DNA from 3 places in the Bacillus sp. SYZHCR11 genome. Region 1 is predicted to be linked to each of the others. Evidence: predicted binding sites of a transcription regulator. Region 1 holds the regulator's gene; each other region holds the start of a gene.
The links. The regulator LexA, encoded in region 1, represses DNA repair genes until DNA is damaged. The targets are predictions, from matches to a motif close to CGAACATATGTTCG.
Positions count from the first base shown of each region.

Region 2: uvrB (excinuclease ABC subunit UvrB) is a predicted target of LexA. The motif match lies at 2,300-2,313, and genes of this name have one in related genera.
Region 3: AC2CGA_RS05675 (YhjD family protein) is a predicted target of LexA. The motif match lies at 2,088-2,101, and genes of this name have one in related genera.

Region 1 covers NZ_JBXUND010000001.1:456,260-460,475, forward strand. The annotation lists gene tkt (transketolase) at 1-240, opposite strand, end outside; gene AC2CGA_RS02100 (DUF896 domain-containing protein) at 407-640, opposite strand; gene AC2CGA_RS02105 (YneB family resolvase-like protein) at 709-1,359, opposite strand; gene yneA (cell division suppressor protein YneA) at 1,375-1,686, opposite strand; gene lexA (transcriptional repressor LexA) at 1,843-2,463, shown strand; gene AC2CGA_RS02120 (hypothetical protein) at 2,803-3,231, opposite strand; gene AC2CGA_RS02125 (YndM family protein) at 3,373-3,822, shown strand; gene AC2CGA_RS02130 (prohibitin family protein) at 3,850-4,216, opposite strand, start outside.
Region 2 covers NZ_JBXUND010000002.1:417,799-422,014, reverse strand. The annotation lists gene AC2CGA_RS08805 (PEP/pyruvate-binding domain-containing protein) at 1-1,676, opposite strand, end outside; gene AC2CGA_RS08800 (CsbA family protein) at 1,977-2,213, shown strand; gene uvrB (excinuclease ABC subunit UvrB) at 2,389-4,216, shown strand, end outside.
Region 3 covers NZ_JBXUND010000001.1:1,245,564-1,249,779, forward strand. The annotation lists gene AC2CGA_RS05660 (monooxygenase) at 1-690, opposite strand, end outside; gene lepB (signal peptidase I) at 836-1,351, opposite strand; gene AC2CGA_RS05670 (TVP38/TMEM64 family protein) at 1,348-1,974, opposite strand; gene AC2CGA_RS05675 (YhjD family protein) at 2,127-2,486, shown strand; gene AC2CGA_RS05680 (DUF3311 domain-containing protein) at 2,607-2,807, shown strand; gene AC2CGA_RS05685 (sodium:solute symporter family protein) at 2,804-4,216, shown strand, end outside.

The sequences.
Region 1 (4,216 bases):
TCCGCTTAAATGCAGCATGCTGTATAAAAGCATTGAACCGTGGCCTGCTGATAAAACAAAGCGGTCGCGGTTAAACCAGCCCGGATTCTGCGGATTTACATTCATAAATTTCGTCCACAGCGTGTATGCCATCGGAGCGGCTCCCATCGGCATGCCCGGGTGTCCGGAATTCGCTTTTTCAATTGCGTCTATAGATAGTGTACGAATGGTGGCAACTGATTTCTTTTCAATTGTATCCATTATAATCCCCTTCCTTATTGTTGTACCTTTTCATCATAAAGCGATGCTGACTTTTTCTCAACTCTTTCAGCTTAAATTTGAGATAAACTTGTTGAAAATTGTCGTAAAGCACATCCTGATATTAGTATATACGAAAAAAGAATACGTATTGCCGTATTCTTTCTGTTTAGTGAAGATTATTTTTCTGTTGTTCTCTTTTTAATTTTTCAGGGGTGACATCGTTGCCTTCCGGATCAATCACTTTTACGCTCTTTAACGTATTTTTCATTGAGGAGCGGAATCCTTTCAAATACTCCTGGCGAAGCTTTTGCTGTTCAGCTTTTTCCTCATCCGTTATTGTGTTTGATTTAGCTTTTTGAGCCAATTCGTTAATTCTTGCGATTTTTTCTTTAGAAATCATAATAAGCTCCTTTGGTGCGTGTTGATTATATACTACTAAAACGCAGTCTTTTTTACAACTGATGCGCGTCAGCTGCCTTCTGTGTCTGCGGTATATTCCTGAAACCGCCGGTGAACCGTGGCTTTGGACACGTCATACCCGAATCCTCTTAAGGTCGCTGCGATTTCTGCAAAGGTAAGCTTGTTGGCTCTCAGCCTGATAATTTCCGAAACCGGAACCTCTTTTTTTTCTTTTCCGCTGTTTTCATGTCTGTTTTTCAGATTCCGTTCAGGCTTGTAGCCGTTTTTCACGGCTCTTTTCATTCCCCGCCGGATTTTCATATTGTGAATTTTCCTTTGATATTCCTCAACAATACTGACGATTTCAAGTACCATCGAATCAGCTTCGGAAAGCTCCAGTTCACCTTTATGAGCCGTCGTATATATTTTAACGTTCTCCCTGTAAATACAATGCAAAAGCGCAATCTTGGCGTTTCCTCTTCCCAATCTCGTTTCGTCCTGCACCAATATCGCGTCAATATGTGATTTTTTAATTTCATCAAGCATTTCAAATACTCCGTCGCGGTCCATTTCGTAACCGCTGGCTTTCTCAGAAATGACTTTCACGACTTCCATGCCGTTTGCAGCAGCGATCTCACTGAGCTCCTCTTCCTGTCTTTTTAATGACGTTTGCTGCTGTTCTTTGTTTGTGCTTACGCGGGCATAAATGAGCGCCTTCATTTCTCTCTTTCCTCTCTAATTGACAATGGCCAGCTGATATACGGCCGGATGCTTCTTCTTAACCGGTAGAATAAGTTCGTCTCCGGGCTTTATATCAGCAGTCTGGAGATGATTATTCTCCGTCACCCACTCAATGAAATCTTCTTTATTAATGTGTTTCTTTTCTGCTACATGATCCGCAAGTGACCAGAGTGTATCGCCGTCCTGAACCTTTATTTTAACATATTGGCTGAGGGACTGATCATTTCCCGCACATGAAACAAGTAAAATAGCGGCACTTAAAATCGCAGTAAACAGCCCGACAAATATGATAGATTCTTTCGCCATGTAAACAACCTCCGATAAGAATGTTTGTTCGCTTTTTATATCTTTCAGTATATACGAACAAATGTTTCTGTCAATCGTTTTTTTCGAACCTATGTTTGTACTGTCAGGAAAATCATGCTATAATCTACTTAAAATCGACGTTTTGAGGTGCGAAATATGACGAAGCTATCAAAAAGGCAGCTTGATATCCTGCGTTTTATTAAAGAAGAGGTAAAAACGAAAGGATATCCGCCTTCTGTAAGAGAGATAGGAGAAGCAGTAGGACTGGCTTCCAGTTCAACCGTGCACGGCCATTTGGCGCGGCTGGAGACAAAAGGCCTGATCAGACGGGACCCTACGAAACCGAGGGCGATTGAGGTATTGGATGAAGAAGAAGTCCATATTCCGAAAAGCCAGGTCGTAAACGTTCCGGTCATCGGGAAAGTGACGGCGGGTATTCCGATTACGGCTGTTGAAAATATCGACGAGTATTTTCCGCTTCCTGACCGGATGGTTCCTCCGGGCGAACATGTCTTTATGTTAGAAATCATGGGAGAAAGTATGATTGACGCCGGCATTTTTGACAAAGATTACGTCATTGTCAAACAGCAGAACACGGCCAATAACGGAGAAATCGTCGTAGCTATGACCGAAGATGATGAAGCGACGGTCAAGCGCTTCTATAAAGAAGACAATTATGTGCGGCTGCAGCCGGAAAATCCGACGATGGAGCCGATTATCCTGCAAAACGTAAGCATTTTGGGGAAAGTGATCGGCGTATTCAGAGCCGTCCATTAATTCTATTAAACTTCATTTATCGTAAAAAACCCCTCTGTAAGGGGTTTTTTTGCATAAAAAAAGCAGATTCGCCCTGGCTTAAGAAACGAACCTGCTAAGGAGGAAAAACTTACATTCTTATTATCCGACATCACACTTTTGAAGTCAACTAATAATGTTTCCCTCAAGAAACTTTTCATCCATTTTTCAACTTTTTATATATTTGTGCGTGATGAATTTGCTTTTTTATCTTTTCTTTGGGCGGGCACGTCAAAAATTTATGTATGAATATTTAGTACATAGTGTAATAAGTTAAATATAAATATAAAAAAACCCGCTGCCTTTAGCGAGTATCTATTTTCAATCAAAATGATAATATTCTACACCGTAGAACCCTTTAATATAGACGGGACCACAGACGTTTGAAGAACTTTCAACCAGAATCCTGTATTTGTGATACGGATCAATTGATTTTTTATCCTGGGCACTGAGGTTTAACCAGCTGCCGCTGTAGTTTTTAGAACTTAATGTATAAAAATTTCCGTTCAGCGCCATCCGCTGGAGTTTCATGCTTAAACCGCACGAAGAGTTGTTCATTATGGTGAACTTATAGCCTAAAAAGTAATCGTCGGCAGCTACAGCACCCGGATTTTCAATATGAAACTCTTTTGCGTTTCCCTCCAAAGTGAAGCTTGTTTTTGATCCGAATTCAGTGGTAGCCGCTTTAGCTGAGTGTATTCCGCTAAAACATAATAAAAAAACAGCAATACATATCCAGTATTTTTTCATTTGCATCCCCCTTTTTACATATTTTAACTTGTGAATCCTGTGATGTCTATTCACATTTTACTTTATAACCACTATATACCAGTTTAAAAATTTGCGGATTGCTTACAATGAAGACTAAACGAAATAACGAAGGTGGTTCAAATGAAACACGTAATTGCTTTCGCTTCTAAAACGGCGCTCACACTTGCTTTACTGTACATTGTTCTGGATCTTATGTACCAAGTAACCTTTTTAAACGTTCTGTTTATTACAGTGATCTTAAGTTTAATCACTTATTTTGCGGGTGATTGCATGATTCTGCCGAGAACAAGCAATTTCACAGCCGTTGCAGCTGATTTCGGAATTTCATTCATTATATTATGGATATTCCTGATGAACATTGGCGGGTTTAATGTCTCTCCTGCCGCGGCAGCGGTTATCTCTGCACTTTGCATTTCTGTTTTTGAGGCATTTTTTCACCGGTATTTGCAGCAATATGTACTTCCCGAAGATTATAAGGACACAACAGAGACGGATAGCACGCTATGGAGCTATCAAACCGAGGCGTCTGAAGAATTAGTGTCGGAAAAAGACCCTCAGGAAAAAACATAAAAAGGAGGCAATCGCCTCCTCCTCTTTTTACTTTTGCTTCTGATCGTCAAGCGGCAGCTGCAGCAGTGAGTCTGTGCCTGTCGCTTTCGGCGTTTTTCCGTCCCATTTTTCAATCCATTTATATTTGATCATTTCATCGGACATTGATTTCTTAATGATTTCGTTATAGTCAGCGATCCCTTCCGCTTCAATTTTTTTCTTTTTCGCTTCGGCTTCGGCTATTTTAATTTCAGTTTGTGTCCGTTCAAGTTCCTGTGAAGACTTCACCCTTGCATCGATGGCTTCCTGTGTGGCTTTATCCGGCTTCGGTACGCCAAGCGTCAGATCATCAATTAAAAATCCGAGACTCTTCATATCATCAGCAAATCTCTTTTGAACATCGGCAGCGGCTTCA
Region 2 (4,216 bases), on a different contig from region 1:
GCGAAATAAGGGTTTTCCGCCCAAGTTTCTTCAATGAGATCATGACTTTTCACGGATCTCCAGCCGTATTCCTGTAAAAATTCGCCGACTTGTTCGAGAAAGCGTTTTCCCTCATTTGATTGCAGAAGCGTCTGATGCAGCTCATCGGCATGAGAAACCGTAAAGACGCGCCGCAGCTCAGGGCTGTCTTTTACTTGTCCGGAAAGCAGCCAGAGCTGTCTGTCGGTCTCCAATGACTTATTCATGACGCCGGCCAGCATTTCATACAGAAGGGAGGTGTTTTCTTTCTCAACCTGTCCGTACATAGATTCCAGTATCATGTTTAACGCAACCTGCGGAAAGACAATATTGAAATGTTCTGCGTATCCTTTTAAATAGAAGTCTTGCAGGTTTCGGAACGCATCAATGGCAGTCTCCGGCGTATGGTCTGTATGCGCCAGTTCGTCCAGCTTTTGATAAAAAGGCAGAAAGGTTTCCTGAATAATATCGTACATGCGGTCAGCCAAGACGGGGAAAAGCGCTTCTAACTGTTCTGCGGGCAGCTTGTCGTCCGTCTTATGCTGTCTGGAAAAAACATGGCCCTGATGAAGTTTGACACGCTCAATCTCGATGCCCATCACAGGGAAGGTCTTCGTGCTCTCTTTGAGGCCGTATTCCAAAGCCGGCACAATGAGTGAAGCGAATAACGGGCTGACGGGACCTTCTATATTGGACTCCATATTGAGCCAAAAATCTTTCTGATCCCGGGGCGTCATGATAAATTCCCGTTCTTCGTCTGCCGCTTTCTGATCCTGCGCGATCGTTGTAATCGGTCTGGCCTGAAGCAGATACAGCTTATTTTCGGCAAATCCGAATTCGAGATCCACGGGATAACCGTACAGTTCTTCCGTCTTTATCGTCAGCATGGCAAGCTCTTTGACGCTCTCGTCATCAAGGCAGAAGCGGTTTCTCATGTCAGCGGACGTCTCTTTTTCCGTCACGCCTTCGTCTTTAGAGACGATATACATTTCTTTTAAGCCGATTTCTTTTTCAATCTGAAATGTGTCTTTATTGACGATAAATGTGTCGGGCGTCACGCTGCCGGAGACGATTGCTTCTCCGAGGCCGTAGCTCGCGCTGATCATCAGTTCTCCGTCATCATGTGTGACGGGGTTGCGGCTGAAAATGACCCCTGAAACCTCGGAATTGATCAGACCTTGCACGACAACGCCCATTAACGGTTCTGCGGTGTCATTGTTCATTTTCTCTTTATAACCGCTGACCCGCGCCGAGAAGAAGGAAGCCCAGCACTCTTTCACTTTTCCGAGAAACTCTTCTTCAGTTTTGATATTTAAATAGGTTTCGTACTGGCCCGCGAAAGAAGCGCCTTCAAGATCTTCGGACGCGGAGGAGGAACGTACGGCGACAGAGGCGTATGATTCTCTCAATTCATAAAACGACGCTGTCAGTTCCTCCCGAAGCTCTTTTGAAAACGTGCCGTTCATAATGGCGCGCTCCATCTGTTCCTGATCTGCTTGAAGCCCGTTGTCTTCCATAAAACGTGTCAGGGCATTCGTCTGAATGATAAAACCGCCGGGAACGGGCAGCCCGTTTTTCGTCAGTTTAATCAGGTTCATTCCTTTTGCTCCTGCAGAGCGGCTCGATTCTTCCGCTTTTTGAAATCGCACTGAATACATGCGGTATGACCCCCTTTTTTTCTTCATCCAAGAAAATGATAGTAAACACTATCATTACATTGTAAAGAGGGAGGAAGAAACTGTCAAAGATACAAAGACCTAAACCTTCTCATCCTTTCGGCTGAAGAAAGGTAATTCGATTCATCTGGTTAATGGTTCAATGGATTTATATTCACATTTTCTTTGACAGATGATTGAAGACTGCCGAAAAAGGGTATTGTGATAGCAGGGGAACGATTGTCCGATTCTTCATTTTTTACTATAATCAGATGAGATGAAGAATTCCCGAGGAGGGTTTTTGTGATTACAAAAGCCGTTTTTGCATTATGTTTCCCTTTTATGCTGGTCGTCCTTTTTACGCGCGTCACGTTTAACCACTATGTGGCGATCGCTCTCACAGCCGCACTGCTTTTCGCATCCTATTTAAAGGGTTACACCGAAACGTATTTTATCGTTGGATTGGATGTCGTATCGCTGGTGGCCGGAGGGCTGTACATGGCCAAAAAAGAAGCAGACAAAAAGAAAGACAATGCCTGACATGGTGAATATGAAATAGAATGCCTGCTTTTACGCCATAAAAGCAGGTTTTTTATACAAAAATTGACTTGGTAAAAATAAACCATCGAACTTTAGTTCGTATTTTTAGTGATTTTGCCCGTCATTGTGTTACTATATCAATAGGAAGATTTCGTAAAGAAACGGAGGCTTTTTTGTGAAAGATCGTTTTGAGTTAGTCTCGAAATATCAGCCCCAGGGAGATCAGCCGCAAGCGATTGAGAAGCTTGTCAAAGGCATACAGGAAGGCAGAAAACACCAGACTCTCCTGGGTGCGACAGGGACGGGCAAAACCTTTACCGTGTCCAATCTGATTAAAGAAGTGAACAAACCGACACTGGTCATTGCCCATAACAAAACCCTTGCCGGACAGCTGTACAGCGAGTTTAAGGAGTTTTTCCCGAACAACGCTGTCGAATATTTTGTCAGCTATTACGATTACTATCAGCCGGAGGCATACGTGCCTCAAACGGATACTTTTATAGAGAAAGACGCAAGCATTAATGATGAAATTGATAAGCTGAGACACTCCGCGACATCCTCTCTGTTTGAACGGAGAGATGTCATCATTATCGCGAGTGTGTCATGCATATACGGCCTCGGTTCGCCTGAAGAATACCGGGAAATGGTCGTGTCGCTCAGACCGGAAATGGAGATTGAGCGGAACGAGCTGCTGAGAAAGCTTGTGGATATCCAGTATGCCCGCAATGATATCGACTTTCAGCGCGGGACGTTCCGCGTGCGCGGAGACGTTGTGGAAATCTTTCCGGCTTCCCGTGACGAACATTGTATCAGAGTGGAATTTTTCGGAGACGAAATTGAGCGGATCAGGGAGGTCGACGCTTTGACCGGAGAAATTCTCGGCGACCGTGACCATGTCGCGATTTTCCCGGCTTCCCACTTCGTCACCCGGGCGGAAAAGATGGAAAAAGCGATTCTGAATATTGAACAGGAGCTTGAGGAGCGCTTGAAAGTGATGCACGAAAACGGCAAGCTCCTTGAAGCGCAGCGGCTTGAGCAGCGGACGAGGTATGATCTTGAAATGATGCGGGAAATGGGTTTTTGCTCAGGGATCGAGAACTATTCAAGACATTTGACGCTCCGTCCGCCGGGCTCTACGCCGTATACGCTGCTTGATTATTTTCCGGACGATTTTATGATTGTCGTTGATGAATCACATGTGACGATTCCGCAGGTGCGCGGCATGTTCAACGGTGACCAGGCGAGAAAACAGGTGCTTGTCGATCACGGGTTCCGCCTCCCGTCAGCGCTTGACAACCGTCCGCTCCGATTCGAGGAATTTGAAAAGCATATGCACAATATCGTGTACGTGTCGGCGACTCCGGGACCGTATGAAATTGAGCATACGCCGGAAATGATCGAGCAGATCATCAGACCGACGGGACTCCTCGATCCCCTCATTGACGTCCGTCCGATCGAAGGACAGATTGATGATCTGATCGGCGAGATTCAGGCGAGGATTGAACGGAATGAACGCGTTCTCGTGACGACTTTAACGAAAAAAATGTCAGAGGATCTGACCGATTATCTCAAGGAAATCGGCATCAAGGTCAATTATCTGCATTCCGAGATTAAGACGCTTGAACGGATTGAAATCATCCGTGACCTCCGCCTCGGAAAACATGATGTGTTAATCGGCATCAACCTGCTGAGGGAAGGGCTTGATATTCCGGAAGTGTCACTTGTCGCCATTCTCGATGCGGATAAAGAAGGCTTCCTCCGTTCTGAACGTTCGCTGATTCAGACGATCGGACGGGCGGCACGAAACGCGGAAGGCCGCGTCATCATGTATGCCGATAAAATCACGAATTCGATGGAGATCGCAATTAATGAAACGAAGCGCCGACGGGAACAGCAGGAGCGCTTTAACGAAATTCACGGCATTACGCCGCAAACGATCAATAAGGAAATCCGCGATGTGATCCGCGCGACGCAGGCCGCTGAGGATAAAGAAGAATATAAAA
Region 3 (4,216 bases), 790 kb from region 1:
CCGCTCTTCCTTCCGCTTTTGCGGGACGTGCGGAGAAACGATGAGGACGCGGAAAAGTCCGTCCGTAAGAGGGATAATCACAACCGATCCCTCCAGCCGGCACGTTGAAAAAAAGGAAGATTCGGGCGGATGTTTCAAAGCGGCATCACAAAGGGTTCCTGTTAAGTCGGCATCAGTGCCCGAAAAAGCGATGCCCGCCTGTTTCCGGACAATGCTCCCCGCTCCGTCTGTACCCGCGGCATATAAGCTGTGAAGAGTGCGGATTCCGCTTTCGTCCCGGAACACCGTCTCCACTCCGTCATCCGTCTGGGTAACAGCCACCGCTTCCGCCCCGCGGATGATGTCTGCGCCGAGACTTGATGCATACTCCTCCAACATCCGCTCCGTTTCTGCCTGTGGCAGCATTAACGAATAATTCTGCTTCGTATCCAGCCGAGAAAAATCCAGCCGTGTATCCAGCATGGAAAAATGGCCGGAAGACACCTTCGTCCCTTTTTCCAAGAAGCGTTCCAATATGCCTCTCATGGCAAAAAGCTCAAGTGTGCGCGGATGCATGATAAGCGCTTTGGAATACGGCACCGTCTTCTTCAATCGTTCAATGACAGTCGTTTTCACTCCGGCCAGCGCCAGTTCTGATGCAAGCATAAGCCCGACCGGACCTCCCCCGATAATGGCAGCCTGTGTTTTCATTTCATCAGCCCTCTTTCATATTTTTGTTGCGCGCGTAACAAAAATACGAAAAATAAAACGCCTCCTTTTTTGTTTCGCGCGTAACAATTTTCATTATAGTCTTTCCTCCGCTTTTTTACAATCATTTCCGAAAAAAAGACGCCGTTCACTTGGCGTCTGATTCACTGATGACTCCGACAATGTCTTTATCCTTAATCGGACCGAAATGACGGCTGTCGAGGCTGTATATGCGGTTGTCGCCAATAACAAAGTATTGTCCCTTCGGTATGCTTTTGCGCCCGGTCGTTTCCTTCAGCGTATAATCACCGGTCACATGGCTCCCGGCGGACAATGATGACTTTAACGGTTTTAAAAACGGTTCCGCCACCCGTTTTCCATTCACATACAGCTGATCCTCCCTGTATGCGATTGACTCGCCGGGGAGCCCGATGACACGTTTGATCAGCACTTTGCGGTGCGGGCCTTTAAACAGAACAATATCGAAACGGCGGATCGTTTTGTAACGATGGGAAAACTTGTTGACCATCAGCTCATTTCCTTGTTTAAAGGTCGGATTCATGCTGATTCCTTCGACTTTATAATCAATAAAAATGGCATTCTTTAATTGTATGGCCAAAACAACGATAAGCACGCCGGCTATAAACCAAAATCGTTTTTTCAAGATTCCTGTCTCCCTCCGTCTTTCTCATGCTGACTGATTCTCGTCTGTAAACGCCGTTCGATATGCTTTCCGGCATACCACAGCACCGCGATCACCATTATGGCGCCCGCCATCCTGAAAGGCTGTGTAATGAGTGCGTGAAGATCATACCCGATAAAACTGATCATAAAGATCATAACCATTTTCCCCATCGCGGCTGCTGATATAAACTGCAGCGCCCCTACCCGTGACAGACCGGCAACGATATGAACCGCAGCGGACGGCGTAAAGGGGAAGCAAAGTAAAATAAACAGCGGACCGAAACCGTGCCGCTCAACCCAGAGCATCATCCGCCTTATGGTCTGATGCCTGCGGATGAAACCGAAAGCTCTTTTCTGTCCGAAACGGCGGACGGCATAAAACATCAGCATCGATCCTGACGCAGACCCGAGCCATGACAGAAAAAAACCTTCCCACAAACCAAATGCATTCGTATTCGCCACCACAAATACAACGAGCGGCAAAAACGGAAGAAACGCTTCAATAAAAGGCAATACAGCCGCAGCCGCCGGGCCGAAAGCTCTATAGCTTTGGAACCATTCCGTCAGCTGTTCCTCAGTCAAATATGATAAAAATTGCTCCAACGTTTATACTCCTTAACGAGTTTGTCTATCCTTATTCTACACATTATCTCCAAAAAACGAAAATGTTTACGAGATTTTCCGTCTTGAAATATCGTGTAAGCGAGTATAAAATAAGAACAAACGTTCTCGTTTTTAAGAAAGAAGGAGTATTTATGCCTGACATTCGGAGCGGCACCCGCGATCTCATCGAAAAAGGGCTGTTTCTGCCCATGGCGGCAGCCATCCTGAACCGGGACCTCGAAGCGCTTGATTCGTGCCCGTTCAAATTAAAACAACCCTATAAACAGCTTATCAGCTGCTCTTTAAAATTAGCACAAAAGGATTTGAGTGATGTTCGAAAAGAGTTAAGAAAGCGTAAAATTAAAATATACGAAGCGGAAAGAGACGAAGCATTTACGCTTTATATATGCACCATTAACGGCTATGAAGAAAAACACCGTTATTTCAACCCGAGAATACGGGAACAGGTCACCGCCTTATTGGAATATTACCTGTCTCTTGCGACCATTTAAAAAGCAGCCGGGCCTGCTTTTCCTTTTCAGATAATAAAATTCAGACTATTCACACTATACATTCGACATGATTTTCTTTATAATCGGGACACGCTGTTTTCAATGAAAAGGAGGAATGTTATGAAACTGATTCATGTTCTCGCCGCCCTGCCCTTTTTCGGAATTCTCGCCGGCATTCCATTTGCCAACCGGGTGACGCCTTATGTTTTCGGAATGCCTTTCATTCTTGCATATGTCGTCATCTGGGCGGTGCTGACTTCCGTTCTGATGGCCGCCGTTTACAAATTGGACAAAGAAAACAAGGCGGGTGAGACGGAATGAATGCAGCATTTCCCGTAATGGCCGCCGTGCTCCTGTTTTGTGTATATCTCGGAATCCGGGCCCGAAAAGGAAAACATATGGACCTTGAACAATGGACGGTGGGCGGACGCGGCTTCGGCACGATGTTTGTCTTTTTATTAATGGCGGGAGAAATATACACGACCTTTACATTCCTCGGCGGAAGCGGATGGGCTTACGGAAAAGGAGGCCCGGCCTTTTATATTATCGCGTACGGCTGCCTTGCCTACATTTTGTCATATTGGCTTCTGCCAGCCGTGTGGACTTACGCCAAACAACACAAACTGATGTCGCAATCAGATTTTTTCATTTCAAAATACAACAGCCCGCTCCTCGGCATTCTCGTATCGCTCGTCGGCATCGCATCCCTCATCCCCTATCTCGTCCTGCAGCTGAAAGGGCTCGGATTAATTGTTTCAGCAACGTCATACGGACAGATTCCGCCCTCCGCCGCTGTCTGGATCGGCGCTGTCTCCATCACGATTTATGTGATGGTTTCAGGAATCCACGGTTCAGCGTGGATATCCGTCGTCAAAGATATCATGATTTTAGGCATCGTCCTGTATTTAGGTATTTATCTGCCCATTCATTATTACGGCGGGTTTACGGAGATGTTCAAACAAATTGACGCCGCAAAACCCGGTTTTCTCACGCTGCCGGAAACCGGACAGAGCGTTTCCTGGTTCAGCTCAACGGTTTTGCTGACCGCCCTCGGCTTTTATATGTGGCCTCATACCTTTGCCGCTTCCTATTCGGCGGAGCATCCGCGGGTGTTTCGGAAAAACGCGATCATCATGCCTCTTTATCAGCTCGTCCTGCTGTTTGTCATCTTTACCGGATTTGCGGCGATTCTGCAGGTGCCCGGTTTAAAAGGGGCGGACACGGATCTCGCCTTATTAAAGCTGTCTGTGAAAACCTTTGATCCCTGGTTTGTCGGGCTGATCGGATCGGCGGGCATCCTGACGGCGCTTGTACCCGGTTCAATGATATTAATGGCCTCAAGCACGCTGTTCGCCAAAAATGTGTACAAAGCCATTCTGCCCGGCACGACTGACGAAAAAGTCTCACGGCTCGCAAAATACGCCGTACCCGTTATCGCGCTGATTTCCGTATATTTTACGCTGAAAGGCGGAAATACCATCGTCACCTTGCTTTTAATGGGCTACAGCCTTGTCACCCAGCTTTTCCCCGCCCTCTTATTCAGCCTGCCGAAGCGGCGTTTCATCACAAGCCACGGCGCTTTTGCCGGCATAACGGCCGGGGTCGGAACAGTGGCCTTCATTACGCTGACCGAATCAACCGTCGGAACCCTCTTTCCGTTTCTTCCGCAGATCGTTAAGGATATGAATACAGGCATCATCGCGCTGGTTCTGAACATTGCCGTCATGTTT